DNA from 3 places in the Mycobacterium sp. NGS34 genome. Region 2 is predicted to be linked to each of the others. Evidence: riboswitches for the same ligand, from Rfam matches in the RefSeq annotation. Region 2 holds a riboswitch; each other region holds the start of a gene.
What was found. Region 2 has a riboswitch for magnesium ahead of AC5Y7V_RS02415 (hypothetical protein). Riboswitches for the same ligand answer to the same signal wherever they lie in the genome.
Positions count from the first base shown of each region.

Region 1: linked by a shared signal. The riboswitch ahead of AC5Y7V_RS22510 (Rv1535 family protein) and the one ahead of AC5Y7V_RS02415 (hypothetical protein) in region 2 are both predicted to bind magnesium.
Region 3: linked by a shared signal. The riboswitch ahead of AC5Y7V_RS12615 (PPE family protein) and the one ahead of AC5Y7V_RS02415 (hypothetical protein) in region 2 are both predicted to bind magnesium.

Region 1 is NZ_JCALDM010000010.1:26,160-36,209, forward strand. It holds gene pks2 (sulfolipid-1 biosynthesis phthioceranic/hydroxyphthioceranic acid synthase) at 1-3,182, opposite strand, end outside; gene AC5Y7V_RS22495 (carboxymuconolactone decarboxylase family protein) at 4,173-4,736, shown strand; gene AC5Y7V_RS22500 (NAD(P)H-dependent flavin oxidoreductase) at 4,776-5,900, shown strand; gene AC5Y7V_RS22505 (TetR/AcrR family transcriptional regulator) at 5,897-6,535, shown strand; M-box (ykoK) riboswitch at 6,649-6,818, shown strand; gene AC5Y7V_RS22510 (Rv1535 family protein) at 7,123-7,344, shown strand; gene ileS (isoleucine--tRNA ligase) at 7,642-10,050, shown strand, end outside.
Region 2 is NZ_JCALDM010000001.1:484,319-494,368, forward strand. It holds gene AC5Y7V_RS02385 (LLM class flavin-dependent oxidoreductase) at 1-618, shown strand, start outside; gene AC5Y7V_RS02390 (sulfotransferase family protein) at 615-1,784, shown strand; gene AC5Y7V_RS02395 (sugar phosphate isomerase/epimerase family protein) at 1,786-2,556, shown strand; gene AC5Y7V_RS02400 (DUF1214 domain-containing protein) at 2,581-3,789, shown strand; gene AC5Y7V_RS02405 (acyltransferase family protein) at 3,998-5,995, shown strand; gene AC5Y7V_RS02410 (O-methyltransferase) at 5,999-6,658, opposite strand; M-box (ykoK) riboswitch at 6,771-6,942, shown strand; gene AC5Y7V_RS02415 (hypothetical protein) at 7,202-7,411, shown strand; gene AC5Y7V_RS02420 (NRAMP family divalent metal transporter) at 7,455-9,212, shown strand; gene AC5Y7V_RS02425 (NADP-dependent oxidoreductase) at 9,204-10,050, opposite strand, start outside.
Region 3 is NZ_JCALDM010000004.1:199,832-209,881, reverse strand. It holds gene AC5Y7V_RS12645 (sterol desaturase family protein) at 1-177, opposite strand, end outside; gene AC5Y7V_RS12640 (NAD(P)/FAD-dependent oxidoreductase) at 241-1,440, shown strand; gene AC5Y7V_RS12635 (MgtC/SapB family protein) at 1,455-2,162, opposite strand; gene AC5Y7V_RS12630 (DUF732 domain-containing protein) at 2,287-2,613, opposite strand; gene AC5Y7V_RS12625 (PPE family protein) at 2,640-4,055, opposite strand; gene AC5Y7V_RS12620 (PPE family protein) at 4,058-5,374, opposite strand; gene AC5Y7V_RS12615 (PPE family protein) at 6,322-7,515, opposite strand; M-box (ykoK) riboswitch at 7,930-8,101, opposite strand; gene AC5Y7V_RS12610 (PPE family protein, SVP subgroup) at 8,173-9,441, opposite strand.

The DNA of each region.
Region 1 (10,050 bases), on a different contig from region 2:
TCGGCGGTGTGCGCGCCGGCCAGCCCGGTGAAGGCCGGGCCGTACTGGATGCCGCACAGGTCCATCGCGTCGCGGAGGTCGCTGCCCTCCAGCCGGCTCGGGTGCGCTTCCAGCAGCTCGTCGATGTCCTGCGCGGCCGGCACGTCTTCGTCGTCGACGTCATGCAACACGGCCGACGCGCGTCGTGCCTGCACGCCGTCCTCGTTGGTTTCCACGGCGAAGGTGAGCGTGCCGGGCGCCTCCGCGGTGGCGGTGAGGCTGATCTGAGTTTCCTCGTCGAGCATCAGCATCTGTTCGAAGCGGACGTCGCGAACCTCGGATGCGTCACCGAAGACGGTGCGCGCCGCGGCCAGCGCCATCTCGCAGTAGGCCGCACCGGGCAGCGTGGCCGTGCCGTGCACCTGGTGGTCGGCCAGCCAGGGCAGCGTCGCCGTGCCGATGTCGGCCTGCCAGACGTGGCGCTCCGGCTCCTCGGGCAGGCGCACGTGCTGGCCCATCAGCGGGTGCACCGCGACGCTGGAGGCCAGCGCGCGCGAGCTGTGACCCTCGCGGCTCAGCAGCAGCGACCGGTGCGTCCACGCGGGCAGCGGGGCGTCGACCAGGTGCCCGCCCGGGTACAGCACGGAGAAGTCGACCGTGGCGCCGGTGGCGTACAGGTCGCCCAGCAAGCCGCGCAGGCCGTGGGGCAGCGGCTGGTCGCGCCGCATCGCGGCGAGCGCGGCCACCGTCATGTCCAGGCTGCGGGCGGTCTGGTCGACCGCGTGGGTCAGCAGCGGGTGGGGCGACAGCTCGCCGAAGACGCGGTAGCCGTCTTCCAGGGCGGCCTGCACCGCGGCCGAGAACCGAACCGTGTGGCGCAGGTTGTCGACCCAGTAGTTGGCGTCGCAGTAGGGCTCCTCGCGCGGGTCGAACGAGGTGGCCGAGTAGTACGGGACCTCCGGGGTCAGCGGCTCGATCTCGGCCAGCACGTCGTAGAGCTCGTCGAGGATCGGGTCGACCTGCGGCGAATGCGACGCCACGTCGACGGCCACCTCGCGGGCCATAACCTCGCGCTGCTCCCACACCGCCACCAGCTCGCGGACCGTCTCGGTCGCGCCGCCGATGACGGTGGACTGCGGCGAGGCGACGACGGCCACCACGGCGTCGTTGACGCCGCGGGCCATCAGCTCCGAAAGCACTTGCTGGGCAGGCAGTTCCACGGACGCCATCGCGCCGGAGCCGGCGATCTTGGTCATCAGCCGCGACCGGCGGCAGATGACCCGCACCCCGTCCTCGAGCGACAGCGCCCCGGCGACCACGGCCGCCGCGGACTCGCCCATCGAGTGGCCGATCACCGCGCCGGGGGTGACCCCGTAGGACTTCATCGTGGCCGCCAGCGCGACCTGCATCGCGAAGATCGTCGGCTGCACCCGGTCGATGCCGGTGACCTTCTCGGGGGCGGTCAGCGCCTCGGTCACGGAGAACCCGGACTCGTGGGCGATCAGCGGCTCGATCTCGGCGATGGCCGCCGCGAACGCGGGCTCGTTGGCCAGCAGGTCGGTGCCCATGGTGGCCCACTGCGAACCCTGGCCGGAGAACACCCACACCGGGCCGCGCTCCTCCTGGCCGACGACCTCCTGGAACAGGGCGTCACCGTTGGCGACGTCACGCAGGGCCGCCAGCAGCTCCGGGGTGTCGCTGGCCAGCACGGTGGTGCGCACCGAGCGGTGCCCGCGCTTGCGGGCGAGCGTGTAGGCCAGGTCCGGCGCCGCCACCTCGGTGACGTGGGCCTCGACCCAGTCCGCCAGCCGGGCGGCGGTTTCGCGCAGACTGTCGTCCGAGGTGGCCGACAGCGGGAACAGCAGGGTGCCGTCGCGGCCCGGGCGGGTCGCCGCGCCGTTGCGCGAAATGGGCTCGGGAGCCTCCTCGACAATGGCGTGCACGTTGGTGCCGGAGATCCCGTACGCCGACACCGCCGCGCGCCGCGGCTGGTCGCCGCTCAGCGGCCACGGCGTAATCTCTTGCGGCACAAACAATCCGGTGTCAATCCGGGCCATTTCGTCGGGCAGGCTCTCGAAGTGCAGGTTCTTGGGGACCACACCGTGCTGGACGGAGAGAACCGCCTTCATCATCCCCAGCGCACCGGCGGCCGCCTGGGTGTGCCCGAAGTTCGTCTTCGAGGCGCCGAGCACGCAGGGGTTGCCGATGCCGTATACCTCGGCCAGGCTGCCGTATTCGATCGGGTCGCCGACGGAAGTGCCCGTGCCGTGCGCCTCGACCATGCCGACGGTGCCGGCGTCGACGCCGGCCGCCGCGAGCGCCGCGCGGTAGACCGCGGCCTGCGCCTCGCCGGACGGCATCGCGATGTTCATGGTGTGGCCGTCCTGGTTGGCGGCCGTGGCGCGGATCACACCGAGGATCCGGTCGCCGTCGCGCTGCGCGTCGGTCAGCCGCTTGAGCAGCAGCACCACGCAGCCCTCGCCGGAGACGAAGCCGTCGGCCTTGACGTCGAACGCGTAGCAGTGCCCGGTGCCCGACAGCATGCCTCCTGCCGAGGCGGACGCGGACCTGCGCGGCTCCATCATCACGTTGACGCCACCGGCGAACGCGAGGTTGCTCTCGCCGTCGTTGAGGCTGCGGCAGGCCTGGTGGATCGCGAACAGGCCGGAAGAGCACGCGGTGTCGATCGTGACCGCGGGACCGTGCAGGCCGAGCGCGTAGGCGATCCGCCCGGAGGCCATGCAGGAGATGGTGCCGGGGTTTCCGTACGGTCCGTCGAAGGCGTCGGTGGCGGCGTGCACGAATTGGTAGTCGCCGTAGTTCAATCCGACGAAAACGCCCGTTTCCTCGGCCATGGTGTCTTTGGTGAGGCCGGCATGTTCCATGGCCTCCCACGCGGTTTCCATCAGCAACCGGTGCTGGGGATCCATCGCGGTGGCTTCTTTTTCGGTGATGCCGAAGAACTCGGGGTCGAAGTCGCCGACGTTGTCCAGGAACGAGCCCCACTTGCAGACGGACCGGCCCGGCACGCCCGGCTCGGGGTCGTAGTAGTAGTCGACGTCCCAGCGTTCGGCGGGAATTTCCTTGACAAGGTCGTCGCCGCGGAGCAACGCTTCCCAAAAGAGGTCAGGTGAGTTGATTCCCCCTGGCAGCCGGCATGCCATCCCGATGACGGCAACCGGAGTCACGCCTGCCTTATCCACTGTCCTTCACCTCTCCTTGCCTATCCACAAGTTCCTATCACTGCTGCTCGCTCTTATCTGGGCTTCGAGAAATCTCGTCGAATTTTTTTGCGCGAGCTGGCAACTCCGTCGTAACGCGCAAAAAACCCACCGACCCCCGGATCGAAGCCCACCCGTAAGAACATGGCGCGATCCGAAGCGTAGCGGCTCCGCTTCTCACGCGTGGAAAAATCGTGCGAACGTACAAAAATTTAACAATGAGCAGGCCAGGGGCGGTCGACACCGGGCTTGGGGAACCGGCCAGACGCATACTTTTTGGACGGTATTCGCCCATTGCGTCGCACCGGCGTCGCCGCCAGAGGCGCTGTCCGACAAGGTCTCCGGCGTTTACCAGGCCGGACCGGCGCCGACGAGGGGCGTTGTCGGGGCCGAGCTTGGCGAGCGGCGTCAACCAGCCCGACCCGCGGGGGCCGAGGCCGAGACCAAAATTGGACGCACCGATGCGCTGCATCGAGGATGCGTAATCACGCCATGGTAGGGGCTATTGCGAAACTCCGCAGGCAAATCGCTGAAATCTTTAAGATTGCAAGTTAAGTCCTGCCGAAATTGTGTCGAGATTCATACTTTGCCGTGATTGCCGTGCCCGGTTCGAGGCGCCGCGTGGCGTCGGGGGAGCGGCGCGGGCGCCGTCCGGGGACCGATCACGGGCCGATCACGGCGGGCGGGGCTTTGAATTCATTCGCTGGCGACGGCCGGGCGGCGCGACCGGGACGAGCCGGCCCGGCGCCGCCGTCGTCGCGGTATCCCTCGGGGCGCCAACGGCATTCGCACACGCCTGCGCGGGGCCCCTTGGGGCGGAACCGCCGTTTTCGTCGGGCGGCCGGGCGTTGCGGTGTTGGGGCTCCGGGCTTTTCGTCCGTGCTTCCGTCGGTCCGACGGCTCCTGACTACCATTGCCGGTGAACGCGAGGTGTCCACCAGTGGACGGAGTGCTCACACCATGACCCCACCCATCGGGCGAGCCCGGGTCCCCAGACTGCCGCTTGACGTGGCCAAGGCCGCCGCCGACGAGGCCGCGGTGCCCGACTACATGGCGGAGCTCAGCATCTTCCAGGTGCTGCTGAACCATCCACCGCTGGCGCGCGGCATCAACGACCTGCTGGCCACCATGCTCTGGCACGGCAGCCTGGACCCGCGGTTGCGCGAGCTGGTCATCATGCGGATCGGCTGGCTCACCGCGTGCGATTACGAGTGGACGCAGCACTGGCGGGTCGCGTCGGGGCTGGGCGTGAGCGCCGACGACCTGCTCGGCGTGCGCGATTGGCGGTCGTATGAGGGCTTCGGGCCGGCCGAGCGCGCGGTGCTGGCGGCCACCGACGACGTGGTGCGCGACGGCGCGGTAAGCGACGAGAGCTGGGCCGCGTGCGAGCGCGAATTGCACAGCGACACAGTGGTTCTCATCGAGCTTGTCACCGCCATCGGCGCGTGGCGAATGGTCTCGTCGGTCCTGCGCAGCCTCCAGGTCCCGTTGGAGGAGGGCGTGTCCAGCTGGCCGCCGGACGGCCGGTCGCCTTAACCGATTGACTTATCAGTCAGTAACTCTTAGCGTCGGGCGATGCGAACCAGGGCCGCCGAGATGCTCGGCGTTGAATTTCCGATCTGCGCCTTCAGTCACTGCCGCGACGTCGTCGCCGCGGTGACCAACGCGGGCGGGCTCGGCATCCTCGGCGCCGTCGCGCACAGTCCCGAGCGCCTGCACAACGAGCTGACCTGGATCGAGGAGCAGACCGGCGGCAAGCCGTACGGCGTCGACCTGCTGTTGCCGCCCAAGTACGTCGGCGCCGAGCAGGGCGGCATCGACGCCAAACAGGCGCGCGAGCTGCTGCCCGAGGAGCACCGCGCGTTCGTCGAGGACATTCTGTCCCGCTACGGCGTCGCGGCCCCCGCCGAGGAGCCCAGGGCGTCGTCCGGCGGCCTCAACATCTCGCCCAAGGGCTACGAGCCGTTGCTCGACGTGACCTTCGAGCACGACATCCGGCTGATCGCCAGCGCCCTCGGGCCGCCGCCCGCCGACCTCGTCCAGCGCGCCCACGACCGGGACGTCGTGGTGGCCGCGCTGGCCGGCACCACGCAGCACGCGCGGCGGCATGCGGCCGCGGGCGTCGACCTGATCGTCGCGCAGGGCACCGAGGCGGGCGGCCACACCGGCGAGGTGGCGACCATGGTGCTGGTGCCCGAGGTGGTGGATGCCGTGGCACCGGTGCCCGTGCTGGCGGCCGGCGGGATCGCGCGCGGCCGCCAGGTCGCCGCCGCCCTGGCACTGGGGGCCGAGGGGGTCTGGTGCGGCTCGGTGTGGCTGACCACCGAGGAGGCCGAGACGGTTCCCGTGGTCAAGGAGAAGTTCCTGGCGGCCAGCTCCTCGGACACGGTGCGCTCCCGATCGATGACCGGCAAACCGGCGCGGATGCTGCGCACCGCCTGGACCGACGAGTGGGCGCGCCCGGACACCCCCGATCCGCTCGGCATGCCGCTGCAGACCGCCCTGGTCACCGGCTCCCAGGTGCGCATCAACCAGGCCGCCACCAATCCGGAGTCAAAGGCGCGCGAGCTGGCGACGTACTTCGTCGGCCAGGTGGTCGGGTCGCTCGACCGGGTCCGCCCCGCCCGCTCGGTGGTGCTCGACATGGTCGAGGAGTTCATCGACACCATCGGCCGGCTCGACGGCCTGGTCGATACGTGACCAGCGCGGCCCGCCGGCGCCGCGCGGTCAGCGACGAGGACAAGTCGCAGCGGCGCGAGCAGATCATGTCGGCCGCCAAGGAAGTGTTCGCGCGCAAGGGGTTTCACGCGACGACGATCGCCGACATCGCCAAGCGGGCCGGCCTGGCCTACGGCTCGGTCTATTGGTACTTCGACTCCAAGGACGAGCTGTTCCACGCGTTGATGGCGGCCGAGGAGAGCGCGCTGCGCACCCATGTCGTTGCGGCGCTGGGGGTTCCGGCCCGCGACGTCGGGCGAGAGGAGTCGCTTCGGGTCGCGGTGCGGGCGACGCTGGAGTTCTTCGAGTCCGACAAGGCGACGGTCAAGCTGCTCCTGCGCGACCCGTGCGCGCTGGGCGAGCGCTTCGAAAGACATCTCGGCGGGATCTATGAGCGGTTCATCGACGACATCGAAAGCTTCATCGTCGCCGCCCAGGAGCGCGGCGAGGTGGTCAGCGCCCCGCCGCGCATGGTGGCGTACACGCTGGCGGCGCTGGTCGGCCAGCTGGCGCAACGGCGGCTGAGCACCGACGACGACGTCACCGCTGCTCAGGTGGCCGATTTCGTGGTGGCGCTGGTCCTGGACGGGCTGCGCCCGCGGGGCGCCGGGGGCTAGCGCGCCCGCAGCTTGTTAACGCCTGTGCGTTCACGTAATGACTGCATAAAGATTCGGCGACACCGACCAGATCACATTGACCGTGTCGTGGCGGTCGTGCATTATCGGTCGCGTATGCACCTCGTTAGGTGAGGCGTCTACACGAATACAGGCCACTGACCCCGAACGTCCAAAGACGCCCCGGGTCAGGACAGCTCCTCCCGGCTTAAGGGTTGAGCCCAGGTGGCTTCCGAGGAATCGGACACGTCGTGTAGTGCCAAAGCTCTGACGAGAGGGGTGCGGATCTCCGGCATTGGCCGGTTCCTGTACTCCTTTTGGTGCGCGTGGATCGCGCGGGCAACCGCACGCGCGTCGTGACCGTCGAGGAGGTGAGGGACGCATGAGTTCCAGCGATAGTCCGGGTCGAAGTCCGGGCTGTGTTCCGTCCCGATCCGACCTCCGGCGCTTCTCGGCTGAGTCGCCGCAACGCTAATAGGCTTACCGGCCAAGCGTTCTCGGATCGGAACCCCAACGGGATGGGACACGTCAGTCCAATCAAAGCTCTTGTTTTGACTCCATCCGCTCGTTTGGATTCCGAGGAGACGATCATGACCGCAGTTCTGCACGACGAAGTGGTAACCGTCGCGCCCAAGCTGACCGTGGTGCGCGACACGACCCCGGCCCCCGCGCCCGCCCCCGCCCCCAAGAAGGGCACGACCGTCGTCATCAGCGATCCGCTGGTGGACGGCGCCGCCCACTTCCTGGCCATCGGCGTGCGTCACGTGTACGCCGCGCTGTGGCGGGTGGGTGTGCTGGAAGTCCGGGCCTGATGGTGCTCTATTTGCTCCAAGGGGCTACCCGGCCGCAGGCCTGCCCTGAGGCCAGGTAGCCCCTTGGAGCGCGGGGTTTGAGTAGAATCGAGCCACTGGCATCGATCCGGCGATCACCGGGGAGCCTTCGGAAGAACGGCCGGCAGGCCCAGTAGAACCGAACGGGTAGGCCCGTCACAGCCCTCATCGAGCGGTCGCGTGAGAGCGCGGCAAGCGGGGTGGTACCGCGGCGCTCGCGCACCTTGCGCGTCGTCGTCCCCGGCCTGAGTATCGAGGCCACAGGAGACGACACAGATCGTGACCGAGAACGCGGACGTCAAGGCGTACCCGAAGCCGGCCGGCGGGGCGCCCGATTTCCCGGCGCTCGAAGGCGAGGTTCTCGACTACTGGGCCCGCGACGACACCTTCCGGGCCAGCATCGCCCGCCGCGACGGCGCCCCGGAGTACGTGTTCTACGACGGGCCGCCGTTCGCCAACGGGCTGCCCCACTACGGTCACCTGCTCACCGGTTATGTCAAAGACATCGTGCCGCGGTATCGCACCATGCGCGGCTACAAGGTGGAGCGCCGGTTCGGCTGGGACACCCACGGGCTGCCCGCGGAACTCGAGGTCGAACGCCAGCTCGGCATCAACGACAAGTCCCAGATCGACGACATGGGGATCGCCGCGTTCAACGAAGCGTGCCGCGAATCGGTGCTGCGCTACACCGACGAGTGGCGGGCGTATGTGACGCGCCAGGCTCGCTGGGTCGACTTCGACAATGACTACAAGACGCTGGATCCCAGCTACATGGAGTCGGTGATCTGGGCGTTCAAACAGCTGTGGGACAAGGGCCTGGCCTACGAGGGCTATCGGGTGTTGCCCTACTGCTGGCGCGACGAAACCCCGTTGTCCAACCACGAATTGCGGATGGACGACGACGTCTACCAGAGTCGCCAGGACCCGGCTCTGACCGTGGGCTTCAAGGTGGTCGGCGGCGAGCTGGACGGCGCCTTCCTGCTGGTGTGGACGACGACGCCGTGGACCCTGCCGTCGAACCTGGCGGTGGCCGTCAACCCGGACGTCGAGTACGTGCAGGTGCGGGTGGGGGAGCGCCGTTTCGTGCTGGCCGGGGCGAGGCTGGCCGCGTATGCCCGCGAGCTGGGCGAAGAGCCCGAGGCGCTGGGCACGTACCGGGGCGCGGACCTGCTGGGCACGCGGTATGTTCCGCCGTTCCCCTACTTCATGGACACGGCCAACGCTTTTCAGGTGCTTCGCGGTGACTTCGTCACCACCGAGGACGGCACCGGGATCGTGCACATGGCGCCGGCCTACGGCGAGGACGACATGACCGTCTGCGACGCGGCCGGCATCGCCCCGGCCACCCCGGTCGACTCCAAGGGCCGCTTCGACTCCACGGTCCCGGATTACCAGGGGCAGCGCGTTTTTGACGCCAACCCGAACATCATCCGCGACCTGAAGAACGGCAGCGGCCCGGTGGCGGCCAACGGCGCGGTGCTGGTCCGCCACGAGACCTACGAACACCCGTATCCGCACTGCTGGCGCTGCCGCAACCCGCTGATCTATCGGGCGGTGTCGTCGTGGTTCGTCGCGGTCACCGAATTCCGCGACCGCATGGTGGAACTGAACCAGCAGATCACCTGGTACCCCGAACACGTCAAGGACGGCCAGTTCGGCAAGTGGCTGCAGGGCGCGCGCGACTGGTCGATCTCCCGAAACCGCTACTGGGGCAGCCCGATTCCGGTGTGGAAGTCCGACGACCCGGCCTACCCCCGCATCGACGTGTACGGCAGCCTCGACGAGCTGGAGCGCGACTTCGGGGTGCGGCCCACCAACCTGCACCGGCCCTACATCGACGAGCTGACCCGGCCCAACCCCGACGACCCCACGGGCCGCAGCACGATGCGGCGCATCCCCGACGTGCTCGACGTGTGGTTCGACTCGGGCTCGATGCCGTATGCCCAGGTGCACTACCCGTTCGAGAACCGCGACTGGTTTGACGGCCACTATCCGGGCGACTTCATCGTCGAATACATCGGGCAGACGCGCGGCTGGTTCTACACCCTGCACGTGCTGGCCACCGCGCTGTTCGATCGTCCCGCGTTCAAAACCTGTGTGGCGCACGGGATTGTGCTGGGTTCCGACGGGCAGAAGATGAGCAAGTCGCTGCGCAACTACCCCGACGTTTCCGAGGTGTTCGACCGCGACGGCTCGGATGCGATGCGGTGGTTCCTGATGGCCTCGCCGATCTTGCGCGGGGGCAACCTGATCGTCACCGAGCAGGGCATCCGCGAAGGCGTGCGCCAGGTGCTGCTGCCATTGTGGAACGCGTACAGCTTCCTGGCCCTCTACGCGCCGAAAGTCGGTAATTGGCGAACGGATTCGGCCAACGTGCTGGACCGCTACATCCTGGCCAAGCTGGCGGAGCTGCGCGACGACCTCACCGAGTCGATGGACGTCTGTGACATCTCGGGGGCCTGCGAGCAGCTGCGCCAGTTCACCGAGGCGCTGACGAATTGGTATGTGCGGCGGTCACGTTCGCGGTTCTGGGAGGAAGACGCCGACGCCATCGACACGCTGCACACGGTGCTGGAGGTGAGCGCCCGCCTGGCCGCACCGTTGCTGCCGTCGGTCACCGAGATCATCTGGCGAGGCCTGACCTTCGGCCGCTCGGTCCACCTGACCGATTGGCCGGACGCGGACGCG
Region 2 (10,050 bases):
ACCGAGCCGTACGACGGGCGCTTCCCGCCGATCTGGATCGGCGCCAGCGGGCCCCGGATGCTCGACATCGTCGGACGTTACGCCGACGGTTGGTGGCCGGCCGGGGCCTGGACGCCCGAGCACTACGCCGAGATGCTCGGCGTAGTAAGGCAATCGGCCGAACGGGCCGGCCGCGACCCGATGGCGATCACGCCGTGCTACGTGCAGGTTTGCCTGATCGGCGAAGACGACGAGGCGATCGAGCGGATCGTCCGCGCCCCGCTGGTGGCCGCGTTCCTGCTGCAGGTGTCGGCGGACGTGCTGCGCGGCTTCGGCTTCGACCATCCGATGGGCGACGACTGGGGCGGGTTCCACGACATCGACCCCACGACGCTGACGCGCGAACGGATCGTCGACTTCCTGGGCCGGGTCAAGCCCGAAGCGATCCGGGCGGTCGTGCCGCACGGCACCCCCGCACAGGTCGCCCGAATCATCAAGTCGTATGTGGACGCAGGGCTGCGCGTCCCCAAGATCCTGGATTACGGGGCGATGGCCGGACTGGAGTTCAGCGCCGCGTCGGCGGCCAACGTCCGCAAGACGGAAGACGAACTGTTGGCCTTGTGTGGCGGCCGACCATGACGGCGGGGCTCGACGCGAACGCGATGCTTGCCCGCGCACGGGCCGAGACGGGACTGGACGACTACGGCGACCCGACACTGCCGCAACGATTCCGGTTGGCCGTCGACCACCTGAACGATATCGGCATGGACGCCAACGGCATTGAGCAGGCGGAACGCGTCTGTCATTGGCTGCTGACGTCACGGCTGGAGCTGATCGAGGACCGCAACCGCTACCCGATCCCTGCCGAGGTGGTCGACCATCCGATGTTCGTGACGGGGGAGCCGCGGTCGGGTACCACGCTCATGCACGCGCTGATGGCGGTGGACCCGCACGCACGCGCGCTGCGCTTCTGGGAGGTGATGTACCCGTCGCCGCCGCCCGGCCTCGCCGGCCCGGACGACCCCCGTCGGGCCCGGGCCGACGCCGACTGGCGCGAGATCAACGCGAAGATGCCCAAGTGGCTGCTCAGCCACCCGTACAACGACATGCTCGGCGACGGCCTCCCCGAAGACGAGCGCACCTGGGCCTTCGACTTTCGGGTAATGACCCCCACCGCGTGGTGGCGGGTGCCGATGCAGACCCTCGTCGGCGGTCTGCCGACGGACCCGGCCGCGCAATACCGCCTCCACAAGGCGATGCTGCAGCAGTTCCAGTACCGCCGGCCCCGAAAATACTGGGTGCTGAAGGGATTCCACGGCTTTCGCCTCGAGGAGTTCTTCGATGCGTATCCAGACGCGAACCTGCTGTGGTTGCATCGCGACCCGGTCCAGGTGGCGGCGTCGCGCACGATGATGATGGCCGACATCCTCGACGGCATCGTCGGCCCGATCGATCTCACGGTCGAGGCGAAGAAGCACCTCGAGATGACCCGCGCCAGCATCGCCAACACCATGTCCAACCCGATGGTGGACGATCCGCGGATCCTGCACATCCCCTACACCGACTTCATCGCCGACCCGGTCGCGACGGTCGGACGCTACTACGCCTTTTGCGGGCGGGCCCTCACCGGTGCGGCCGAGGCGTCGATGCGTGATTACCTGGCCAACAATCGCGGCGACCGCTACGGAAAGTTCCGGTACTCAACCAGGCTGCTGACCGACATCGGCGAGAACCTCGAAGACCTGCACGCCGAATTCGCGCCCTTCCGGGAACGATTCGGGGTCAGCATCGAAAAGCGCGATTGACATGACCGCGCGCGAACGGCTCTCGGTCCACAACGTGACATTCCTCGGAGCGGATACCGCTGAACTACAGAAGAATTGGACCGCCCTCGGCCTGCGCCACCTGAGCGTCCTCGACACGCAACTGCTCGACCCCGGCTTCGCTCACCTGATTCGAGCCGAAGGCTACGCGGTCGAGGCGGTCTACCACCTGTTCGGCGGCGCCGAAGACCTGTCCCGGCTGATCGACGCCGCCGCCACCACCGGTGCGCGATGCATCTACATGCTCACCGGCGGCCGGACCGGGCTCACCTGGGAGCGGGCGGCCGAGCGGTTTTGTCGCGCGGTCGAGCCGTGCGTGCGACAGGCGGAGCAGGCCGGCGTCGGCCTGGCCATCGAGAACGCGTCGAGCCTCTACGCCGACATCCATCTCGCGCACACCCTGCGTGACACGATCACCCTCGCCGAGCAGGCGGGGATCGGCATCTGCATCGACCTGTTTCACTGCTGGGCCGAAGCCGATCTCGCGGGCCTGCTGCGACGGGCGCTCCCCCGCACGCAACTGATCCAATTGAGCGACTACGTGCTGGGGGACCGGGCCCTGCCGGCCCGCGCGGTACCCGGCGACGGCGCGATCCCGATCGAACCCTTCGTGGCGCAGGCGTTGGCCGAGGGCTATCGATTCGGTTTCGACCTGGAACTGCTCGGTCCGCGCATCGACGCGGAGGGCAGGTTAGCGGCGGCCGCGCGGGCGTGCGCGACGGTGAGCGCGATGCTCGACGGACTCGGCGGCTGAGAAGCCGAGAGAGGCAGGGGCGCGATGGCTTTCGGCGATGGACCAGACGACGCGGCACTCGACCGGGCGTGGGTCGAGTTCTGTGCGCGATTGCAGGCCGCCGGCAAGCGGGCGTTCAAAGATCTGAACGCGACCTCCGGCCTGCAGCGCGCCGACGCGTTTCGCTTCCTGACCCAGAACCTGGGGCAGGCCTTCGATCTGGCCCTGGAAACCCGCGACACCCGCTACCCGGTGCTGCACGCCTTTTGCAACCCGACCCGCAAGCTGGGCGGAGACTGCGCCGACTTCACCTATCAACAGGCGTGGATCGACGGCGAATCCACCTACCGGATCACCGGAACCCGCGGCACCGCACCCTTTTTCAACATCACCGTGCAGGGCACGCGTCCCGGCGGTCCGGGTGTCCTGCACGAGCCGTTCGGCGATGTGCCGGAGGTCAACCTGTTCGGGCACCAACTCCGTGTCGAGCCGGACGGCACCTTCGAGCTCTACATCGGCGGCCCGAAGCGCGGCCCGAACTGGCTGCCGACCACCGCGGATTCGCGCAAGCTGTTCATCCGCCAGGGCTTCGACCGCTGGGACGAGAACCCCGCCCGGATGCGGATCGAGCGCGTCGACATGACGTCGCCGAAGCCGCTGCCCACTCCCGCCACCATGGTTGCGGCCATGCGCTGGGCCGGTGATTTCGTCACCGGGCTGATGAGCGACTGGCCCGAGTTCCCTTTCACCCACGGCGGCGTCGACCGTGAACATCCGAACCGGTTTCCGCGCCCCGACGCATCCGACGCGGACGGCAAACGCGGCCGGACCGCCGCCAACATGTACTGGGAACTCGGCCCCGACGAGGCCCTCATCGTGGAGTTCGACGCCCACGAGGGCTTGTGGATGATCACGAACATGGGGGCCTACTTCACCAGCATGGACTTCCTCTACCGGCCGGTCAGCTACACCCCGAGCCGCGCATCGGTCGACGACGACGGCAAAGTCAGACTGATTCTGGCCCACCGGGACCCGGGCTTTCACAACTGGATCGACACCCAGGGATTCGAACGCGGGAACCTGACCTACCGCCACATGCTCGCGGGCCAGCCCGCGACGCTGACCACCCGGCTCGCCAAACACGCCGAACTGGCGCAGGCGTTGCCCCCGGAAACCGCGCGCGTCACCGCCGCCGAACGCACCGCTTTGATGTGGGAACGCTTCAACGGGATCCGCAACCGATTTCCCCTCTGATGCGGCTTCGAGCGCGCGTGTCTTCCGCGTATCCGGGCTGCCTCGCAACTAGGCTGGCTGCGATCAAGAGGAGGGGCAGCGACGTATCGGCATCAATCTTGGCGCCGGGCGACAAAGTGGCCAGGGCGCTTTAACCGCGGACACTGAGCCGGGCGGGAGGCACCCCGCACCGGCGCGTTCTGATCGGCGGCCGCGATGGGTCGCCCCGGTGCGCCGGGTGGGCCGGCTCGCGATCTGGGATCAACCGGAGCGGCGCAACGGCATCCCGGCGCTGGACGGGCTTCGCGCGATCGCGGTCACCCTGGTGCTCGTCGGGCACGGCGGCATCCCCGGCGTGGGCGGCGGCTTCATCGGCGTCGACGTCTTCTTCGTCCTCAGCGGATTCCTGATCACCGCGCTGCTGCTGGACGAGCTGCAGCGCACCGGTCGCATTGGGCTGACCGGCTTTTGGATCCGGCGGGCGCGACGGCTGCTGCCGGCCCTGGTGTTGATGGTGCTCACCGTGGGCGCGGCCCGCGAACTCCTGCCCAGCCAGTCGCTCACCGGGTTGCGCGACGACGCGATCGCCGCGTTCCTCTGGGTCGCGAATTGGCGGTTCGTGGCCCAAAAGACCGACTATTTCACCCAGGGCGCCCCGCCGTCGCCGCTGCAGCACACCTGGTCGCTCGGGGTGGAGGAGCAGTACTACTTCGTCTGGCCGGTCCTGCTGATCGGGGTGACCCTGCTGCTCGCCGCGCGGGCCAGGCGCTACTTCAGGCGGGCCACCGTCGGCGGGGTGCGGTTCGCCACCTTTCTGATCGCCACCGCCGGCGCGCTCGCTTCCGCGGCGCTCGCCATCGTCCTGGCCTCCGACTCCACCCGGGACCGAATATATTTCGGCACCGACACCCGCGCGGAGGCGTTGCTCACCGGTGCCGCGGCGGCGGCACTGCTGGTTAGGGATTGGCCGTCGATGAACCGCGGCTGGTGCCTCATCCGGACCCGGTGGGGGCGCCGGGTCGCCCGTGTTCTGCCGTTACTCGGTCTGGCGGGGCTGGCGGCGGCGACCCACTTCGCGTCGGGCCGCGCCGGCGAGTTTCGGCACGGCCTGCTGATCGGCGTCGCGGTCGCATCCGTCGTCGTGGTCGCCCCGGTGGCGATGGAGCAGCGTGGTGCCGTCGCCCGCATCCTGGCCCTGCGCCCCCTGGTGTGGCTGGGCACCATCTCCTACGGCGTGTACCTGTGGCACTGGCCAATCTTTCTGGCCCTCAACGGAGAACGCACCGGATGGTCCGGCCTGCCGCTGTTCGCCGCCCGGTGTGGCGCCACGGTGGTCGTCGCCGCCGCCTCGTGGTGGCTGATCGAACAACCGATCCGGCGGTGGCGGCCGGCGCGGGTGCCGCTACTGCCGCTCGCGGCGGCCACCGTGGCCAGCGCCGCCGCGGTGACGCTGTTGGTGATCCCGGTGGGCACCGGGCCCGGCTTGCGGGAAGGCCTGCCGCCGGGGGTCTCGGCGGTGGCCGCGGTGTCGCCGTCCCCGCCCGGCGCCGGCCGGCCCGCACCCCGCGATCCCCACCGGCCCTTCACCGTTTCGGTGTTCGGCGATTCGATCGGGTGGACCTGGATGCACTACCTCCCGCCGACGCCCGGGTTCGCGTTCCTCGACCACACCGTCATCGGCTGCAGCCTGGTGCGCGGCACGCCGTACCGGTACATCGGCCAAACCCTTGAGCAGCGACCGGAATGCGACGGCTGGCCCATCAGGTGGTCGGCGCAGCTCGGCCAGGATCAGCCGGACGTGGCGCTGCTGATCATCGGCCGGTGGGAGACCGTCGATCGTGTCAACGAGGGGCAATGGACCCATATCGGTGACCCGACCTTCGACGCCTACCTCAACGGCGAATTGCAGCGGGCGCTGAACATCTTGAGCGCCAACGGTGTTCGTCTGGTGGTGGCGACCGTGCCGTACAGCCGGGGCGGCGAGAAGCCGGACGGTCGCCTGTATCCGGAGGACCAGCCCGATCGCGTCAACCTGTGGAATACCATGCTGCGCAAAACGGTTGGCCAGCGCGGCGGCGTCCAGGTCCTCGACCTGAACAAAAAGTTATGCCCGGACGGGGTTTACACGGCCAAGGTCGACGGCATAAAGGTGCGCAGTGATGGCGTCCACCTCACCCCTGAAGGGGTGAAATGGCTGACGCCCTGGCTCGAGGAATCCCTGAGATGACCGTTAATCGCCCGTGCGGCAGCTGATTTCCATGCTGTCGGTCTCCCGGACCAGGAAGTTGAAGCTGACGTATCCGTTGTCCGGGTCACGCACGCGGTCGAGATAGGGCCGCATGTCCGCGGCGCTGGCGTTGTCGGCGACGATCAGGGCACCGGTCGACAGGCGCGGTTCGAGCAGTTCGAGCACCGGCAGGTAGAGATCCTTCCACCCGTCGAGCAGGACGAAATCGACGGCACTGTCCAGTTTTTCCAGCGTGGTCAGCGCGTCTCCCTCGAGGATGGTGATCACGTCGTCCAGGCCGGTCTCGGCGAACGTCTGCCTGGCCGCGGCGATCTTGGTGGCGCTGAGCTCGGTGGTCACCACCCGGCCGGCGCCGTTGTCGCGCACCGCCGAGGCCAGGTGCACCGCGGAGATTCCGAAGGACATGCCGAACTCGACAATGGTCGTCGGCCGGGTCGCCCGCACCAGGGCGTAGAGCAGTCGACCGGCCTCCGGCGTCACGGGGATGTAGAACTCGCTCATGGCGTCGGCGCGCTCCTGCGCGCTCATCGGTCGGTCGAAATCGCTGAATTTTTCACGCAACGTCGACATCTGGTTCTTCGTCTCGGTGTACATCCGGTCGAGCACCGTCGCGACCCTGTGCGCCTGCAAAGTATTAGCCATGGTTTCGAGGGTAGTCGCGGCGGCAGATGGGCCCGTTGGGTTAACAGAAACCAACGTAATGGTTGCGTAAAGCAATTTGACGCGCATTGCGTCGCGGTGCAAGATGGACGGGCAAGCACCTCGGTAGGTGAGGCGTCTGCACGGATATAGGCCACTGACCCCGAACGTCGAGAGACGCCCCGGGTCAGGACAGCTCTTCCCGGACCCAAGGGTTGAGCCCAAGTGGCTTCCGGGACCACCGGATACGCCGTGCAGTGCCGAAGCTCCGACGAGAGGGGTGCGACCGGCGGTTTTCGCCGGTCATTTCGCTTCCTCCCGTTCAGGTGACTGTGACGACACCCGCGTGTGTCCCGGCCGTGAGGAGGTGAGGGCGAGATGAGTCCCGGCGACAGTCCGTATCCCAATTCCGTCTTGTCCCGATCCGGTTCCGGCATTCTCTCCGCCGCCTGATTTCTCGGGTGCTCGATAACGCTGCGCGTCAAGCACTTTGCGGGCGGCCAGCGTATGCCACGGGCCGATCGGACCTCCCGACAGGAGACGATCATGGCTTTTGTTGTTACACACCGTCCTACCGGTCCTCAGCGGGGACGCGGCCGGTCGATGCTGCGCATCGGCCGCCTCCTGGTCAGCAAGCTGCACGCGCGCAGCGCGCTGACCCCGCAGGAGCGGGCCAACCTCTATGTCTCGCGGATGCCGATTGCGGTTATCTCGGCATCGTTGGGCGCGCACCCGTCGGACAGCGCCCGCCGCTGATTCGCCGACCCGAGCCGAACTTGGTTGAGATAGCGAGGATTCGATGACGTCGATTTCCGCGGAGCTCGAGGGCGGCGCACGCACCGAGGCGCCGGTCCAAGCCGTGCTGGATTCGGCGCACGCCGGCGACATCGTCGGCGCGTTCGGCCGCATCCGCCGCGACGGCGGGGGCACCGGCCGCCGCTGGCGGCGGCTGCGGACACTGATGGTCATCACCGGCCCCGGGCTGATCGTGATGGTCGGCGACAACGACGCCGGCGGCGTCGCGACGTACGCCCAGGCGGGGCAGAACTACGGCATGGGTCTGTTGTGGACGTTGGCACTGCTGATCCCGGTGCTGTACGTGAATCAGGAGATGGTGCTGCGGCTGGGCGCGGTCACCCGGGTCGGCCACGCGCGGCTGATCTTCGAGCGCTTCGGCAAGTTCTGGGGCGCCTTCAGCGTCGGTGATCTGCTGATCCTCAACGCGTTGACCATCGTCACCGAATTCATCGGCGTATCACTGGCACTCGGGTTCTTGGGCTGTCCCAAGGCGATCGCGATCCCGGCCGCCGCGGTGTTGTTGTTCGCCGTGGTGGCCGGGGGGTCGTTCCGCCGCTGGGAGGGCCTGATGTTCCTGCTGATCGCGGTGAACGTGCTGATCGTTCCGCTGGTATTGATGGCGCACCCCACGCTGAACGCAACGGCGGGGGGACTGGTGCCGCAGTTCCCGGGCGGCCTCAACTCCACCGTGCTGCTGCTCGTCGTCGCGATAGTGGGCACCACGGTCGCGCCGTGGCAGCTGTTCTTTCAGCAGTCCAACGTGGTCGACAAGCGCATCACGACCCGCTGGATCGCTTACGCCCGAGCCGATTTGATCATTGGCATCGTCGTCGTGATGGCCGGCGCGACGGCCTTGATGGCGGTGACGGCGTTCGGGTTGGCCGGCACCGCCGACGCCGGTGCCTTCACCGACGCGGGTGCGGTCGCCTCGGGCTTGTCCCGGCACCTCGGCGGCACGGTGGGCGCGCTGTTCGCGATCATCTTGCTGGACGCGTCTTTGATCGGTGCCAACGCGATCGGGCTGGCCACCACGTATGCCGTCGGCGACGCCTTGGGCAAGCGGCACTCGCTGCATTGGAAGATCAGCGAGGCCCCACTGTTTTACGGCGGGTACGCCGTGCTGCTCGCGGTGTCGGCCGGGGTCGCGTTCAGCCCGGACCACATCCTCGGCCTGGTGACCCAGGGCGTGCAGGCCCTCGCGGGTGTCCTGCTGCCCTCGGCGACGGTGTTCCTGGTCCTGCTCTGCAACGACCGCGCGGTGCTCGGACCGTGGGTAAACACGGTGCGGCAGAACATCGTCGCGTGGACCGTCGTGTGGTGTCTGGTGGTTTTGTCGTTGGCCCTGACGGCGACGACGTTCTTCCCTGGTCTGTCCACGGCCACCATCGAGGCCGGACTCGCGGCCGGCGCCGCGCTCGGCATTCTGGGCGGTGCCGTCTCGATCATCGCCGGCCGGCGGCATCGCGACCTGCGGGACGCGGAAGCCATCGCGGGGGCGCTCGGCGGTGGCCTGGATCCCAATGAGGTCGAGAAGCTCGAGGACGCACCGCTCCTCACGCGCGCCGAACGGCGGGCCGTGCGCCGACAGGATCGGGCACACTGGCAGACCCCCAACCTCGCCGTGCTCGACCGGCCGACGATGTCGCCGATCCGGCGGGCCGGGTTGCTTACCCTGCGCGGCTATCTGGTGGTGGCCGTCGTGTTCGTGATCATCAAGATCGTGCAGGCCGGAGTCATCGGGCCGGCCACGTCATTGTGAACCGTTCGGCAGCAGAACGATTTTGCCGCGGGTGTGGCGCTTTTCCAGTTCCTCGAACGCATCGGCGACGCGGTCCAGCGAGTAGGTTCCTGCTACCTCGAAATCGATGGCGCCCGTAGCGATCAGGTCGGCCATCTCGGCAAGCACTTCCGGCGTCGACGCGTCCACACTGCCCTCGGTTTTGGCGCCGACCTCGCCGGCCTTCTGGAACGAGATGATGGTCTCGATCCGTTCGGGCGCGACGCCGAGATCCAATGCGAGCTGGATGTAGTCGGGGCCGAACAGGTCGATGAACGCGTCGATCCCGTCGGGCGCGGCCTCTCGCAGCCGGTCGGCCAGGCCCTCTCCGTATTCGACGGGGGTGACGCCGTGTGCGCGCAGCCAGTCGGCGTTGCCCGGGCCGGAGATGCCGAGCACCACCGTCTTGCGCAGGGCCAATAGCTGCACGACGAGGCCGCCGACTCCGCCGGCGGCCGCCGAAACGGCGATTGTTTCGCCCGGTTGGGGGTCGACGGCGCGAACGGCGGCATAGGCCGTCGCCCCGACCACGTACAGCGAACCCGCCACCTCCCAACTCAATTCGTGGGGCTTGCGAATGAGTTGGTTTTCCGGGACGGCGGTGTGCGTGGCGTGGCTGGACCGGCGGAAGCTGAAGCCGAGGACTTCGTCGCCGACGGAAAGCCCCGTGACCCCCGGTCCCACGGCGGTCACCACTCCGGCGAGGTCGCTGCCCTCGCCGGACGGAAAGGTGGCGGGGAACATGTCGTGCATCGCCCCGCTTCGGATGGCCGCCTCGCCAGGATTGATCCCCGCGGCGCGAACCTCGACCACCACCTCG
Region 3 (10,050 bases), on a different contig from region 2:
GGTCAGGTACGCGCCGGACGGCGGCCGCGCGGTGCCTGACTCGGCCTCGCTGCGCTGCAGCTTGCGGGCCGCGGTCCATTCGATGGTCAACAGCAACAGGAAGAACGGGATGGCGAACAGCACCGGGTCGCGTACCTGCGGGGGCAGCGCGAACCAGAACCCGGTGACAGCATTCACACCGATAGATTACGACCATCGGCCGACTCTGGTAACGGCACGTACCAAAGAGGTGTTGAGCACTTGACCGAAGTGGTGGTAATCGGCTCGGGGTTCGCCGGGTTATGGGCGGCACTCGGCGCGGCCCGGCGGTGCGACGAGCTCGCCATCCCCCCGGGCGGCGTCGACATCACCGTGGTGAGCGGCAAACCCTTCCACGACATCCGGGTGCGCAACTACGAAGCCGACCTGACGCCCTGCCGAATCCCGCTCGCCGACCTGCTCGACCCCGTCGGCGTCGCCCACGTCGCCGCCGAGGTGACCGGCATCGACACGGGCGCCCGCACGATCACCACGTCGAGCGGCGCCACGTACGGGTACGACCGGCTGGTGCTGGCGTCGGGCAGCCACGTGGTCAAGCCCGCCATCCCGGGGCTGCGGGAGTTCGGGTTCGACGTCGACACCTACGACGGCGCCGTCTCGCTGCAGCGCCACCTGCGCGAACTCGCCGGCGACTCGCCGACGCCCGCGGCGGCCACCGTCGTCGTGGTCGGTGCCGGACTGACCGGCATCGAGGCGGCCAGCGAGCTGCCAATTCGGCTGCGCGCCTTGTTTTCTCGGCGAGGAATCCCTCCTCGGGTGGTCCTGGTCGACCGCAACCCTCTGGTGGGCTCCGACATGGGGTCCTCGGCGCGTCCGGTGATCGAACGGGCCCTGTCCGACAATGGGGTCGAGATCAGAACGGGCACCGGCGTCGCCGAGGTGACCGAGCGGGGCGTGACGCTGTCCTCGGGGGAACAGCTCGAGGCGGCCACCGTGGTGTGGTGCGCCGGCATGCGGGCGAGCTCGCTGACCGAGCAACTCGCCGTGCCGCTCGACCGACTGGGCCGGGTGCAGGTCGACGACTACCTGCGGGTGGTCGGTGTGCCCGGTGTTTTCGCCGCCGGCGACGTGGCGGCAGCGCGCATGGACGACGACCACCTGTCGGTGATGTCGTGTCAACATGGGCGTCCGATGGGCCGCCACGCCGGCTACAACGTCATCAGCGACCTGTTCGACGAGCCGATGCTGGCACTTCGAATCCCTTGGTACGTCACGGTTCTCGATCTTGGCCCGGCGGGAGCCGTCTACACCGAGGGGTGGGATCGGAGGGTGGTTTCGACCGGGCCCGAGGCCAAGGCCACCAAGCAGACCATCAATGCGAGGCGGATCTACCCCCCGCTGAGCGGCAGCCGCGCCGAGCTGCTGGCCGCAGCCGCGCCGGAGCTGCAGGCGCGCCCCTGAGCGCACCGAGTCGGTCAGTCCGCCTGTGCCTTTTCCCCCGCGTACCACTGCACCGCGCGAACCCCCGGCTGCAGCGAGAGCTCCGCCACCAACCGCTCGAGCTTGGCCGGTGTGGGGCCGTCCATCAGCAGGTGCGCGGTCAGGGTGAGTTCGTCGTCGGCGGCGTGCCCGGTGTGGATGCCGCGCAGCGTGATGTCGTTGCCGCCGGCGTGCTGGACGATGTGGGCGCGGGCGTACTTTTCGGACTTCGGGCGACAGACCACCTGCACCAGGTAGGGCTGCAGGCCTTCGTCTTCCTCGGCGGCGTCTTCGCGGTCGATCAGCCGCCCGAGCGGGCGCCCGAATAGGTGGATGGCGACCACGGCGCCGGTCGCGATCGCGGTGAAGACCAGGTGGCCCGAGGCGGCCAGCACGCCCACCGCGGCCGAGCACCACAGGGTCGCGGCGGTGTTGAGGCCGCGCACATTGAAGCCGTCGCGCAGGATCACGCCCCCGCCGAGGAATCCGATCCCGGACACCACGTAGGACGCGGCCCGGGTGGGGCTGCTGTCCTCGGTGACGACGGAGTAGAGCACGAACAGCGTCGCGCCGCCGGCCACCAGCGCGTTGGTGCGCAACCCGGCCATGCGGGCCCGCCACTGCCGCTCCATCCCGATCAGGGCGCCACAGCCCACCCCGACGCCGAGCCGGAGGGCGAATTCGGCGACGCTCAACGTCGTCATGACAGCGCACCTCCCTCCCCCGTCGGACGGCGGCAGCTAAGCACGCTCAGGTAAACGGCAGGTGGACCGCACCGGATCGGGTCGCCTGGTCGTCACTGTGCCGCAACCGGCGGGTCATCCGGTGCTAGGCCTTGGAAAGTTGGTGCGGGCAATAGAATTTCGCGGAGATCATGGCGAAGTTGGATGCGTTCTCCATGTCCATGCCGGGGTTGTGGGTCTTCACGTCGTGCACCAGCTCGAGGCCCGACTCGCCGTTGTTGAGGCACGTGCACACGGCTTTGGCCGACGCGACGGCGGCGTCCGGGCTCGAGTAGCTGATGCCGACCTGGTGCAGCGCGGCCAGGAAGCCGGCATCGTCACCCTGCGGGGGCGGGGGCGGATCGGCGTGCGCGGGCACGGCCAGGCCGACCGTCATGGTCACGGCGCCCGCGAGCGTTAGTAGTCTCTTCATTCGTCTCCTTCCAATTCTGTTGCGCCCTAACCCGATTGCGCGTCGGACGGGACGACCTGTGGCCTGTCGCCCTTCCTGAGGTGCACCGCGTGGATGCCGGGCTTCTTCGCCAGCTGCTCGAGCAGGGCGTCGAGGCCTTCCTGGTCGACGTTGTGGTGCTGCACGCTTTCGGGCTGTTCGGATATTTGGGCCACCAGCCGCTTGAGGTTTTCCGGCGAGTGGGCGTCCTTGAGGTCCTTGATGGGTTTGATGCGGCCGCGCACGCCGGCGCCGCTGAGCGCGCTGGGGGCCCCGGCGCCGAAGGCGCTGCCCAGCATCCCGGCCACCGACATGGCGCTGAGCAACCCACCCTCCCCGAGCGCGGCGGCCGGGACCGCGTCCGGCCCGGCGGCCGACAGCGCGGCGGCCACCGTGCGGATGGCCGGGGTGGAGGTGGCCCAGCTCGGCGGGACGGACAGGTGGCCGACGAGAGTGCCGGCGTTGCCCATGCCCGCCGAGACCGAACTCGTCAGCCAGCCGCGCCCCCAATTCGGCGCGCCGAGCCCGGCGCCCAGGGCGTCTTTCGGGAGCGCCGCGTAGGCCGGTGGCGGCGCGAACTTGAGGAACTGCGACACGGGAAAGTTCGTCAGCAGCCCGATGTCGTTGAACTGGGTGGTGAAGCCCAGTGGGACCTTCACCGCGTTGTACAGGGCCATAAAGGTGCTGGCCCCGCTGGGCCCGAACAGGCCGTTCAGCAGGCCGTTGACGGTGGTCGTGTAGGAGGTGCTCAGGTTGGCGCCGGTTTGCAGCAGTGCCGACAACGGCCCGCCCGCCGTCGTCAGCGACGACGACAGGGACGAGACGATCGACTGCGCGCTGCCGGCTGAGGTGCCGGCGGCCTGGGTCAGCGCCGCCGCCTGGCCGGCCAACCCGCCCGCGTTGGTGATCTGCGGCGCCTCGGTGAACGGGGTGACGTCGGCCGCGGCCGCCGACGAGCCGGCGTAGGTGTCCATGGCCAGCGCGTCCTGGGCCCACATTTCGGCGTACTGGATCTCGGTCGCCGCGATCGCCGGGGTGTTCTGCCCGAAGACGTTGGTCGCCACGAGCTGCGCCAGTTGGCTGCGGTTGGCCGCGATCTCCGCCGGCGGCACGTGCGCGGAAAACGCCGTCTCATAGGCCGTTGCCGCCGCGGTGGCCTGGGTGGCGGCCTCGGCGGCCTGCGCGGCGGTGCCCTGCATCCAGGCCAGATAAGGAGTCACCGCGGCGGCCATGCTCACCGAGGACGGGCCCACCCACGCGCCGCTGGTCAGGCTGTCGATCACCGACGTATAGGAGGAAACGGTGGACTGCAGTTCGCTGGCCAGCCCCTCCCAGGCGGCGGCGGCCTGGCGCAGCGAGCCCGATCCGGGGCCCGCGTAGATCCTTCCCGAGTTGAACTCGGGCGGAAATGCTGCGTAAAACATGGTCACTCCTCGATGGCCGGGATGACGATGATGGTGGCCGCCGCGGGATCGGCAGCGACGACGCCACCGAGCGAGGCCGCGGTCGCGCCGCCGGCGCCGGCGGACTGGAAGGCCGCGGCCCCGACCGCGCGTCCGGCCAGGCTGGACAGGGCCATCTGGCTGAAGACGCCTTCCTCGCCGGCGAGCGAGGCGATCGGCGCGGCCGCCGCGTTGGCCGGCAGCACCTGGGCGAGCGTTTTGATCGCGGGGGCGGCCTCGGTCCAGCCCTGCGGCACCGACAGGCCGCTGACCAGGGCCGCCTTGCCCATGGCGCCCTGCGCGCCGACGGCCGAACTCAACATCGGCTTGACGGCGCTGGCACCCTGCGTCAGCGGCGCCAACGCCCCGGAGATGGCCTTCGGACCGGCCAGATAGGCGGCGGCCCCCTGCCCGTTCTGGCCCCAGGCGTAGGCCTGCCCGAACGACAGGAACGGGCCGCCGGGTATCGCCGTCCATCCCTGCAGGGAGTAGGGCCCGGTGAGGGTCGACATGATGGTGTTCCAGTTCGCCAGGTCGGTTCCCAGACCCGCCGGCCAGGACGACGTCGGCGGCAGGTTGACCAACTGCGGCAGGGCGAGCCCGGACAACAGGTTGGTCGACCCCGTCGTCGGCGAATTCAGCAGGCCGCTACCGAGGCTTTGCAGCGCGGTCGGGAGGGAGTTGATCAGCTGGGACAGCTGCGTGCCGATATTCAGGCCGCTCGCCCCTCCGGCCTGGGAGACCGCTGCCGCCTGCGCCGGCGCGGCCGCGGCGTTCGTAGTCTGCGGCGGCTCAGTGAACGCGGTGAGCTGCGACGCGGTCGCCGACGAGGCGGCGTAGGCGTACATGGCGGCGGCGTCCTGGGCCCACATCTCGGCGTATTGGGCTTCGGTGGCCGCGATGGCCGGGGTGTTCTGGCCCAGGAAATTGGTGGCGATCAGCGTCATCAGCAGGGCCCGGTTGGTGGCGATCACCGGCGGCGGCACCGTGGCCGCAAAGGCCGTTTCGTAGGCGCCCGCGGCGATTTTTGCCTGGCTGGCCGCCTCCTCGGCCTGCGCGCCGGTGGCGCTCATCCAGGCCACATACGGCGCCGCCGCCGCTGCCATCGCGATCGAGGAGGGCCCGGTCCACGGCCCGGTCGCGAGGCTCTCGATCGTGGCACCGTACGAGGCGGCCGTCGACTGCAGCTCCATCGCCAACTCGTCCCAGGCTGCCGCGGCTGCCAGCATCGGCCCCGACCCCGCGCCGACATACATCCGCCCGGAGTTGATCTCCGGTGGTAGCGCCCCGAAATCCAACATCTATTTCCTCCCGCTCCCCTAAGTGGCCGCCATGGTAGGCGCGGCTTTCGGCCGCGTCCGCAACCGTGCGGCAGCTCTAATGGAATCCATGGAATCCGCTGTTGAATTCACGCGTTGATTTGACGTGTATGACGGCAACAGGGTTCCACGCTCCTAGTGAAAAAGGGTCAGAGGCGGCGGCCCGCCCGATCGATCAGGCGCCGCTGCCTTATGTAGCGATCATCGTGATTGCAACGTATTCATCGTGCGTTCCTGGCGTGTAATAGTAAGGTAAACGACAGGTGTCACAGCGGGCTTGCGCCTGTGAGGATGCTGCTCATCAGCTACCACATGTCTGTGCGGAAACCATTGTCCAGTCTACTAGTAGGCAATTTTCAGCAACCATCCAGAAATGCCGCCTAATTTGTCCATGCGTAAACAGACCTTATCGCCGGGCCGCGGCGTTCCGGCGACTCGGCGATAGTCAACCTCTGCAATTAATGAAACGCGTCGTCGCTATTGAACAACGTTAAGCAATTAACATATTTGTCATGTCAGAGTGTGAAATGTCGGCGCATGCGTGGCGCGCATTTTGCCCACGGGCCCGCACGTCGACCGCAATTCTTATGCGACGCATCTAAACCGGCTCGAGCCGACGGCACCGTCGCCGCCGGCAAGTGTTGTGCCGACCTCTCCGGGCCCGTTTGCCCTCGCTTTCGCCCGGTCACGGCAGGTCAACGTCGCCGAATCGATGGTTTGTCGTCATCTGGTGCTCCCCTAAATTTCACCTAGCGTACGCATTCGTTGCTGGCCGAACGCTGATTTGCTGCTGGAAGTTTGCTGTGAGCGGCGGGGGTCGATTCGCCGTGGCCACCGCGCCGCAGCGCTGCCCGGCGGTGTGATCGCGAGGTTGCGGAAAGCTCAATCCGCGCGGGCGCGACCTGTGAGGCGGCGCCCTGCGACCGGTCCTAGCCGGCCGCCGGGGGGCGAGCGACGAAGGTGGGACGGAAGCCATACTGCGGCACTGCGCGCCCGTAGGGTTGTGCGCCCGTGGCTCCGATCGGCACCCCGGGCATGCCGGCCGCCATCGCCGGGGGCGCAACCATCGGCGTTCCACCGAGCGACGACGCGAGCGGCCCGGCCAACGGCGCGGGCGCGGTCCAACTCGGCGGCACCGACAGCGCGCCGATCGTCGGCGCGTGCCCGAGCCCGGTCGAGACGGCGCCCCCGACGGCGGGGCCCGCGACCGCCTCACCGATCGCGCCGTCGATCGCCTGGCCGGCCGCGTCGGCCGCGTCGCCGGCGGCCCCCTGGCCCAGCAGGCTCAGGAACGGGGCCAGCGTGTTGCTGGGCATGTAGAACCCGGATGAGAAGGCGGTGTTCCAGATGTTGGCGTTGGGTCCCCACTGGGCCCAAAGGTTGTCCAGCGTGGCGGATCCCGACCCCGACCCGGTCAGGAGCCCCATGACCTCCGACGCAGGAGTCTGCGACGACGCGGGCGACGCCAGCCCCTGCAGCGCGGAGGGCAGCGCGGCCATCAGCTGCGACATGGTGCCCTGCTGAGCGCCGGCCGGGGTGGCGACGGCCTGGGCCACCGCCGCCGACTGGGCGCTCGGCCCACTGGGGCTGGTGGTCCGCTGCGGCTCGCTGAACTGGCTCAACTGGGTCGCGACGGCGGACGAGGCGGCGTAGCCGTACATCGCGGCGGCGTCCTGGGCCCACATTTCGGCGTACTGGGCCTCGGTGGCCGCGATCGCCGGCGTGTTCTGACCCAGGATGTTGGTGGCGATCAGCGCCATCAGCTGGGCACGGTTGGCCGCGATCACGGCCGGGGGCACCGTCTCGGCGAACGCGGCCTCGTACGCCGCCGCGGCGCCCTCGGCCTGTACCGCGGTCTGCTCGGCCTGCTCGGCCGTCGTGCCCAACCAGGCCGCGTATGGCGCGGCGGCGGCCGCCATCGCCAGCGAGGCCGGGCCGTGCCATTCCTCACCGGTCAGAGCCGTCAGTACCGCGCCGTAAGACATTGCGGTGGAATGCAATTCGGCGGCGAGCCCATGCCAGGCCGAGGCGGCGGCCAGCATCGGGCCCGAGCCCGGCCCGGAGTACATCCGGCCGGAGTTCACCTCCGGTGGGAGGATTGCGAAGTCGAGTGCAGCGGTCATCGTCGGCCCCCTCCCCTAGCGCGCCGCGACTGGAGTGGCGTGCCTGCTGAAATATGTTGTGGCTGTGACGAATTCGTGGGCCGCATCAGCGAGCGCGGCCGGGCGTGCGAAGACAAGCGACATGGGACTACTCCTCACGGATAGAGGGTGACCCGGGCCGGCCGGCAATGATGACTGGTTTTCAGCGCAATCCACGGGCGCGATCCGCTAGGCGGACGCGTCGGTACGAGGTCTGGCGGGGTGAGCCGTTCAGACGGTCAGAAAGGGGCCGGGGCCGGATCGAATCGAAATGGTCGATCTGGAATATGGACTATCGCCGAGACTCATTTCGCTCTCACCTCCTCACGGCCTGGGCACACGGGGATTCCTTCGACTCGCACACGGGGTGAAGGTCCCGGGCTGAAACTCCCGGAGGCCGCACCCCTCTCGTCAGAGCTTTGGCACCACACGGCGTATCCGATCTGAGCCGGAAGCCACTTGGGCTCAACCCTTAAGCCGGGAGGAGCTGTCCTGACCCTGGGCGTCTTTCGACGTTCGAGGTCAGTGGCCTGTATCCGTGCAGACGCCTCACCTAGCGAGGTGCTTGCAGAGGCCATGGTGGCACCCGGGCAGCGGATCAGTCAAACCAGCTGCCACACGTTCGCAACGATTCGGCCGTCATCCCGCGGCCGGGGGGCGCGGCATCACGGTCACGCGGAAGCCGTAACGCGGGCCGTGGCCGTACCCTCCCGCGGCCGTCGCGGCGGGCATGCCCGGCATACCCGGTATCGGTCCCGGCCCCGCTCCCACGGCACCGGCGCCCGGACCGACCGCGTTGGTCCAGCCACCGCCGGCGAAGGTCGCCCCCGCGTGGTTCTCCACCTGCGCGGCGGCCGTCCAGGCCTGCGGCACGGACAATCGCCCGACCAACGCCGCCTGGTTGGTGCCGCCCGAAATCGCTGCGCTCAGGTCGCCCGCTATGCCTCCCGGGGCGGCCCCGGGCGTCAACAGCGGCAACCACCCCGGGTTCCCGGCGCCGGCGCCCATCGGTGGCAGCGCGGTGGCCCCGGGCGTCGAGGAGACCGCCACCGCATTGATATCCGACATCCCGGCCGTGACAGCCGGTTCGATGATGGCGGGACTGACGTAGCCTGCGGAGACGAATCCGTTGACGAACGACGAGTTCAAGAACGTGCCGATCGCGTTGCCGTCCGCGCCGTCCAGGAAATTCAGGATCGCGTCGAGCAGCCCCTGCCCCGGGATGGCCGCCGCGGGGTTCGCGACAGTCGACAGCGGTGACGAGAACCCTTGCAGCGCAGTCGGGATCGCGGACAACAGCTGGTCCATCGTCTGGCTGCCGGTGCCCGCCGCCGTGCCCGTGGCCTGCGTGACCGCCGAGGCCTGCGCGGCCGGCCCGGCCGGATTGGTAGTCTCCGCCGGTTGATCGAACGGCGTCAGCGTCGAGGCCGCCGCCGAACTCCCGGCATAGCCGTACATCGCCGCCGCGTCCTGGGCCCACATTTCGCCGTACAGCGCCTCGGTGGCGGCGATCGCCGGCGTGTTCTGACCCAGGAAATTGGTCGCAACCAGCGCCGCGAGCAGGGCACGGTTGGCCGCCACCTCCGCCGGGGGCACCGTCATGGCGAACGCCGCCTCGTAGGCCGCCGCAGCGGCCGCCGCCTGGGCGGACGCCTGCTGGGCGAGCGCCCCGGTGCTGGTCATCCACTGCACATAGGGCGCCGCGGCGGCGCCCATCGACGCGGAGGCCGGCCCCATCCACTCCTCGCTCGTCAGCCCCGTGATGACCGAGTCGTATGACGCCGCCGTCGAACCGAGCTCCGCACCGAGCGCGGCCCAGGCCGTCGCGGCGGCCATCATCGGCGCCGAGCCCGGCCCGGCGTACATGCGGGCGGAGTTGACTTCCGGTGGTAGTGCTCCGAAATCCATTGCCAACACCTCCCTTAACCGGCCGTCACGGTGTCGGCGGCAAGCATGGCTGCGTTGCGCGGTGATTTCCGTTGTGTTACAAAGAAATACATCGGACTACTCCTTCGAAAAAGCGGATAGTCCGACCCGGCTACGGGCAGGTAACCGCCGAGCGATGTCGGGTGTTGCCGAATCAAACGGCGGCGGCGCGCCGCGACCGGATCGGAAAGAAACGGTCGTTGTTCTCATGCGTTAACAGTCAATTCGGCCAGTGCGCCCACCTCCCGTCATCGCCCGAGGCGCTCACGGACGGGCGCCATGGTTGCCCGAATCGGGACGAGACCCGGCGAAAACCATGCGTAGGGCAAAGCCGCCTGATTTCTAGGCGTCTTGCGACGATAGACCTAAATCCCCTTCTCAAGACCCATTTCCGCGGGGAAACTGCGCTCGGCGATGAGCGTTGAGGATCATGGTGGCACCGGTGCGAACGCCCGGCAATGCGAACCGCTCACCCATTGGAAATTAATAGAAAGCTCATAGAAATCGGCGCCCGGCCCCCGATCGCCGCGAGAATCACCACCCGCCCGGGGTCGCCGAAATCGATTGCGGCCGTTGGCTCGTCAGAACCGC